2 regions of the Trichocoleus sp. FACHB-90 genome follow, and region 2 is predicted to be linked to the other one. Evidence: predicted binding sites of a transcription regulator. Region 2 holds the regulator's gene; the other holds the start of a gene.
What was found. Region 2 encodes NtcA, which controls nitrogen genes in cyanobacteria. Its sites were predicted from a motif close to TTTGTANNNNNNNNTACAAA; they were not measured.

Region 1: glnA (type I glutamate--ammonia ligase) is a predicted target of NtcA. The motif match lies at 1,941-1,960, and genes of this name have one in related genera.

What each region holds. Positions count from the first base shown of each region.
Region 1 is NZ_JACJOK010000023.1:8,465-11,863, reverse strand. It holds gene H6F74_RS06965 (methyltransferase domain-containing protein) at 1-89, opposite strand, end outside; gene glnA (type I glutamate--ammonia ligase) at 342-1,763, opposite strand; gene H6F74_RS29235 (hypothetical protein) at 2,090-2,416, shown strand; gene apcB (allophycocyanin subunit beta) at 2,577-3,086, shown strand; gene H6F74_RS06945 (hypothetical protein) at 3,244-3,399, opposite strand, start outside.
Region 2 is NZ_JACJOK010000069.1:308,969-312,367, reverse strand. It holds gene hisB (imidazoleglycerol-phosphate dehydratase HisB) at 1-494, opposite strand, end outside; gene fabI (enoyl-ACP reductase FabI) at 604-1,380, opposite strand; gene ntcA (global nitrogen regulator NtcA) at 1,721-2,392, shown strand; gene H6F74_RS20900 (DUF3084 domain-containing protein) at 2,501-3,399, shown strand, end outside.

The DNA of each region.
Region 1 (3,399 bases), on a different contig from region 2:
TGTGTAGTTAAGGCTTTATGAGCTAGACCAAAGTAACTTTTTCCCTGCTGAAAAGTTTGATAGGTCAGCTTGGCGAGATTGTCAGGAATGGGAATTAATTGGTCAATTTTGGAGGTGGACTGCATAGCGATTGAAGATTTGCGCTTTCTAACTTGGGATGAGTATAAAACGATGAGAAGGTTTATTTAGTTTTGTAAAGACACATTTTTTATCGTAGCTCAGTTTTTTCAGTTTCCATCTGTCGTTAGTGAGACAGCAAAAAAAAGCGCCACTCTGACGGGTGGCGCTTTAGATTTGGTTTTCTCGTTCCCGGTCGGAGACTGGAAACGAGAACGAGAAAATTAGCAATCGTAGTAGAGGGCGAACTCGTAAGGATGAGGACGCAACCGCATTGGGTTAACTTCGTTATCCAGCTTGTAAGAAATCCAGGTATTGATAAAGTCCTCTGTGAACACACCCGGTTCAGTTAAGAAAGCGTGATCGTGTTCTAGTGCTTCGAGTGCTGCATCCAGAGAACCTGGGGTGGAAGGAATTTTGCTCAACTCTTCGGGGCTGAGGTCGTAGATATCAACATCCAGGGAAGGGCCGGGGTCAATTTGGTTCTTGATACCATCTAAACCAGCACAGAGCATCGCAGCAAAAGCCAAATAGGGATTGCTGGTGGCATCCGGACAACGGAACTCTAAGCGCTTCGCCTTGGGATTGGTGCCAGATAGAGGAATCCGGATGGAGGCGGAACGGTTGCCTTGCGAGTAAGCTAAGTTTACGGGTGCTTCAAAGCCGGGGACTAGGCGCTTGTAAGAATTGGTTGTGGGGTTAGTCAACGCCAACAGTGCGGGTGCGTGCTTGAGCAAGCCACCAATGTAATGCAGCGCCATTTGACTCAAACCAGCGTACTTATCGCCTGCAAACAGCGGTTGCCCATCTTTCCAGATAGACTGGTGGGTGTGCATCCCGGAACCGTTATCGTTAAATACTGGCTTCGGCATGAAGGTGACGGTTTTGCCATATTTCCTGGCAACGTTCTTGATCACATACTTATACGTCATCAAAGAGTCAGCTGCCTTGATCAAAGTTTCAAAGCGGAAACCGAGTTCGCACTGACCGCCCGAAGCAACCTCATGGTGATGCTTTTCAATTGGCACGCCGCACTTTGCCATCGTCAGCAGCATTTCCGTCCGCATATCTTGGGAGGTATCGGTCGGGGCAACGGGGAAGTAACCTTCTTTGTAGCGAGGCTTGTAACCGAGGTTGCCACCTTCTTCTTTTTTACCAGAATTCCAACGACCTTCGATGGAATCTATGTGGTAATAGCCTTCATGCTGGTTTTGGTCAAAGCGAACATCATCAAAAATGAAAAATTCAGCTTCTGGGCCAATGAAGACGGTATCGCCAATTCCGGTAGAAATTAAGTAATCTACTGCTTTCTGGGCAATCGTGCGGGGGTCGCGGCTGTATGGTTCGCCTGTCCGGGGTTCGACAATGCTACAGACTACGCTCAAAGTCGGCTCTGCCATAAATGGGTCGATCCAGGCAGTTGTTGGATCAAGCACCATCGCCATGTCTGATTCGTTGATGGCTTTCCAACCTCGAATACTTGAGCCATCGAAAGGTACGCCTTCGGTGAAGCTGCTTTCATCGATTTGGTTTTGGTACACCGACAAATGCTGCCAGATACCCGGCATATCGATGAACTTTAGGTCAATGATCTGGATGTTTTTTTCTTTAACGTAATTCAGGAACTCTTGCGGGTTCTGGAACATTTGGCGGACTCCTTAATTTCTATGCTGGCTCAAATCTGGAAAGCCAAAAAAACGGTTTAACGATCATCAGGGGTGGTGGATCGCCAAGTCAAGGGGAAACTTGGAGCGAGGGCAACCAATTTTCAGACAGAAGGCAATGCTTGTACTGAAACATCCTAAAGATAGGTTTCGGGATGTTTTGTATCGTACTATACAAATTTACGAGTCCTGATTTGCAACTAATTTGAAAAAAGTTAAAAATTGTAGCAAAATTTACAAATATATCTTATGTGCATCATAATTATAATTAATCAGTATCAAAAGCTACTTTTTAGGCGGGGGGAAGCGTGGTGTTTAAATTAAATAAGGATTTTGACCAGCAAGAAGCGCTACAGTATCAATCGGGAACGCGGGTAGAGCTAAAGCAGCGTCCTGGGGTTGTAGATATTATTGCTGAATATGACCCGATGATGGTGCCGCCAATCTGGTTGGTTAATGATCCTCAACCACGCTATCCAGAAGAGTTGACATTGGTGCCAGCAGCAGGTATGAATGTCGGCTGGTTGAAAGCAGTGGGGAGTCGAAAAGTGCGATCGCAAGCTTCCCAGTCTCCAAACAGCAGCACAAGGTCGGTGGCATATCGCAGTTGCTCTCTTTCAAAAGTTGCCCACTAAGAAAGCACCGCACGCATCAACACTGTGGGATGCTTAATAGATGAGAATATGCTCAGGGAAGTGTTGGGTGTTGTAAACTACAACCTTGGTAGTGGGTAGGCAACAGCACACTGAGTGATAGAAAATCATCTATAGAGCTTGTTGTTGGGAGAGTAATATCATGCGGGACGCAATCACAAAGCTGATTAAGAATTACGATGTTTCGGGTCGTTACCTGGATCGTAATGCCGTTGATTCGCTAAAGTCTTATTTTCAGACAGGTACGGCACGAGTCCAAGCGGCTGCGGCAATCAATGCCAATGCAGCATCGATTGTCAAGCAAGCTGGTTCCCAGCTGTTTGAAGAATTGCCGGAGTTAATTCGACCCGGTGGAAATGCTTATACGACTCGCCGTTATGCGGCTTGTCTGCGGGATATGGACTATTATCTGCGCTATGCCAGCTATGCGTTGGTCGCGGGTGATACAAATGTGCTGGATGAGCGGGTGCTACAAGGTCTGCGGGAAACTTACAATTCCTTGGGTGTGCCTATTGGCCCGACTGTGCGCGGTATCCAGATAATGAAGGATATTGTGAAGCAACAGGTCGCAGCGGCTGGGGTGGAAAATACTGGGTTTGTAGATCAGCCCTTTGACCACATGACTCGCGATTTGAGCGAACAGGATGTTTAAGTTAGAAGATTGAAGGTTAGATAGATGGAGGATTGGAGGTTATAACCTGTAACCTTCTAACCTTCAACTTACTTTTTGAAGCGATCGCACTTTTTCCTTTGTATTGGGGAAAAGTGCGATCGCTTTTTTTATGTAGCTTCTTGAACCAAATGAAAGCCTATCTCGATCCTAAACTCTCGGCACTTAACGGCACCAAATCCCCGTGTGTTGTGTATCCTAACAGCATTGGCTCATGCTGTCGGATAAACTTGCCTGTCAGTACACAGCGCTCTTCCTGCTGGGCTGTAGCGGGAACGCTGGCTCGAATATCAGA
Region 2 (3,399 bases):
ATCTGGCTATGATTCACCACCGCTACAAAAAATTCTCGCACCAGCTGAGTGTCATAAGTCCCGACTCGCTGGGTGGGAATTTGTAAGCCATAGCTGAGGTGAGGACGACCAGAAAAGTCTAACACCACCTGCACCAAAGCTTCATCTAAGGGGGCGAGGAAATTACCAAAGCGAACAATTCCCTTGCGATCGCTTAGTGCTTTCCCGAACGCCATCCCCAACGTAATGCCCACATCTTCGTTGGTGTGGTGGTCATCAATTTCTAAATCCCCTTTCGCGGCTACATCCAAATCAATCAGCCCGTGAGAGGCAATTTGATGCAGCATATGATCCAAAAAGGGAATGCCCGTATTGGCGTTGCAAGTCCCATTCCCGTCTAAGTTTACTGTCACCAAGACATCAGTTTCGCCCGTCTTACGTGAAACCGTAGCCGTGCGAGGTGATAAAAGTTGTTCAAGGTTCGGAGTGGTGGAAACGCGATCGCTTGTCTGCATAGCAGATGCTCACTAACAAGAAACAAGTAAGTTTATTATTCTATGCTATCGAGCTAGGGAATGGGGTAAGTTAGATTCTTTCCCCAGTCCCCAATCCCCAGCCCCTACATCACATTCCCATAATCTCGTATCCAGCATCTACATACAGCACTTGACCCGTAATCCCACTTGCCAAGTCGCTGCACAAGAAACTAGCAGCATTTCCCACTTCTGTCTGAGTCACAGTTCGCCGCAGTGGTGCTACTTCCTCAACATGATGGATCATATCCAGAATGCCACCCACCGCCGATGATGCCAGAGTGCGTATCGGGCCAGCTGAGATTGCATTCACGCGAATATTAGAAGGCCCCATCTCCGAGGCTAGATAACGCACGCTCATTTCCAAGCCAGACTTAGCAATGCCCATCACATTGTAATTGGGGATCACCTTAACGCCGCCCAAATAAGTTAGGGTGACAATACTGCCGCCTTCTGTCATTAGCGGTTTCGCCGCCCCAGCCAGTTGAACTAGCGAGTAGGTGCTAATTTCCAAAGCTTGAGTGAAGCCAGCGCGGGTGGTGTTGCTAAAATCACCTGATAAATCGTCCTTGTTGGCAAAAGCAAGACAATGGATTAAAATATCTAGCCTGCCCCACTTATCGCGGATGGCATCAAATGTAGAACGAATTTGGTCATCATTCTGAACATCGCAAGGTAAAAACAAGCTGGGGTTGAGAGGTTCTACCAATTCGGCGACTTTCTTCTCAAAGCGTCCTCGGTCGTCTGGTAGATAAGTAACTCCCAAATTTGCACCAGCTTTGTGTAACTGCTGGGCAATACCCCAAGCGATTGAGCGGTTGTTGGCAATGCCAGTAACTAGGGCATTTTTTCCTGATAAATCTAGCATGATGTCAATTTTGAAGGCAATATTAGAGAATATCCGATTTAGGGCGGTAATTCAGATAGCTTGCGTCGGGATCGAAGCTTACCCAACATGACTCAAACTGCATCCCAGCTTATCAAACAGGTATTGTCAAGATATAGACATTTTCCTTAACAATCTGATTTGCGCCGTGGGGTTGAGGCAATTGGAAAAACTTGGAGGATAAAACAACTTTAAAATTATGTATCAAGCAGCACAAAAAACTGCCTAAGAGTCAGTTTATCAGTGTCTAAAGTCAGAAATTTCTCACAGTCGGTTGTAATTCCCAGAAGAGTTTCTAGGGCAGCAATAAGGATATAAGGAAGTGGTAGTGACGCAAGATAGACCGTTAGCAGCTGTGTTCCGTCAAATCGGAGGTGGGGCGTTTCCGCCAGTGGTGGAAACCTTTGATCGGGGCAAAACTATCTTTTTCCCCGGAGACCCGGCTGAACGGGTATATTTTTTGCTCAAAGGAGCTGTGAAGCTGTCTCGCGTGTACGAAGCTGGGGAAGAAATTACAGTGGCGCTGCTGCGAGAAAACAGCGTCTTTGGCGTACTGTCGTTGATTACCGGGAATCGGTCAGACAGATTTTATCACGCAGTAGCATTTACGCCTGTGGAGTTGCTTTCAGCACCAATTGAACAGGTGGAGCAAGCGCTCAAGGATAATCCAGAATTGTCGATGTTGATGCTGCGGGGGCTTTCATCGCGGATCTTGCAAACAGAGATGATGATTGAGACTTTGGCGCACCGGGATATGGGATCGCGATTGGTGAGTTTTTTGTTGATTCTCTGTCGCGATTTTGGCGTTCCAGGCCCGAATGGAATTACAGTTGATCTGAAGCTTTCTCACCAAGCGATCGCAGAAGCAATTGGTTCCACAAGAGTGACAGTCACCCGGTTACTGGGAGATTTACGCTCAGAGAAAATGATTTCCATCAATAAGAAAAAAATTACCGTTCATAACCCGGTAGCTTTGAGCCAGCAGTTCACCTAAAACATCTTTTGCACTGTCAGCTTTTGTTAATCAATAGTTGAAGTACCAGCGTCTATCACAAAAAAGCCTTTATGCTTAAGCTTGAGAGGTGATAGCTAAAGCTGGAAAATGACCACCAGTGCGCTGGTCTTAATTTTATCGATTTTGGTATTGGGTGGTGCGATCGCCACCTTGGGCGATCGCATTGGCACTCGCGTGGGAAAAGCGCGGCTGAGTCTGTTCAATCTGCGTCCCAAGAAAACTGCGGTCTTAGTTACAATTCTTACAGGTTTGATGATTTCCGCCTCAACCCTGACGATCCTATTTGCCACCAGCAAGCCGTTACGCACAGGCGTGTTTCAAGTTGATGAAATTCAGCGAAAACTCAGAACCGCTCGTCGGGAGCTTGACCAAACTGTAGCCCAGAAACAACAAACTGAAAGCGAACTCTCCAAAGTTGCAGCCCAGAAACAACAAACTGAAAACGAACTCTCACTAGCCCGTACCGAGCAGCAAGCCGCCCAAAAGCGTCTGGATGCCATTAATAAGTCTCTGGCGGCAGCACTAGCCAGACAAGCCCAGACAGAGGCGCAACTGAGCAAGACAGAGCGCGAACTTAAAAGCGTTGCGGCTAGCTTTGAGAAAACCCAGCAACAGCTGGAAAGTGTTTCTGGGCAAGCGGTAAATTTACGTTCTGAAATTCAACAACTTCAAGGGGAACGCCAGGAACTAATCAAGGAGCGCGATCGCGTAAAGGCTCAAATCACCCAACTCAAGGGCCAAGTTACTCAACGCGATCGCGAAATCGCCAAGCTTGACCAAGCCATCACAGAACGCGACCGGGAAATTGGTAATCGCGACCAAGCCTTGGCAGAACTTGATCAAAAAATTTCCAACCTGAGAAACAGCATTGCCCAACGTGATAAAGAAATCGCCAAGCGAGACACAGCCCTCGCCCAACTTGATGAGGAAATTTCCGCACGAGACCAAGTAATTACTCAGCGCGAAACTCGCCTCAAGGAAATAGA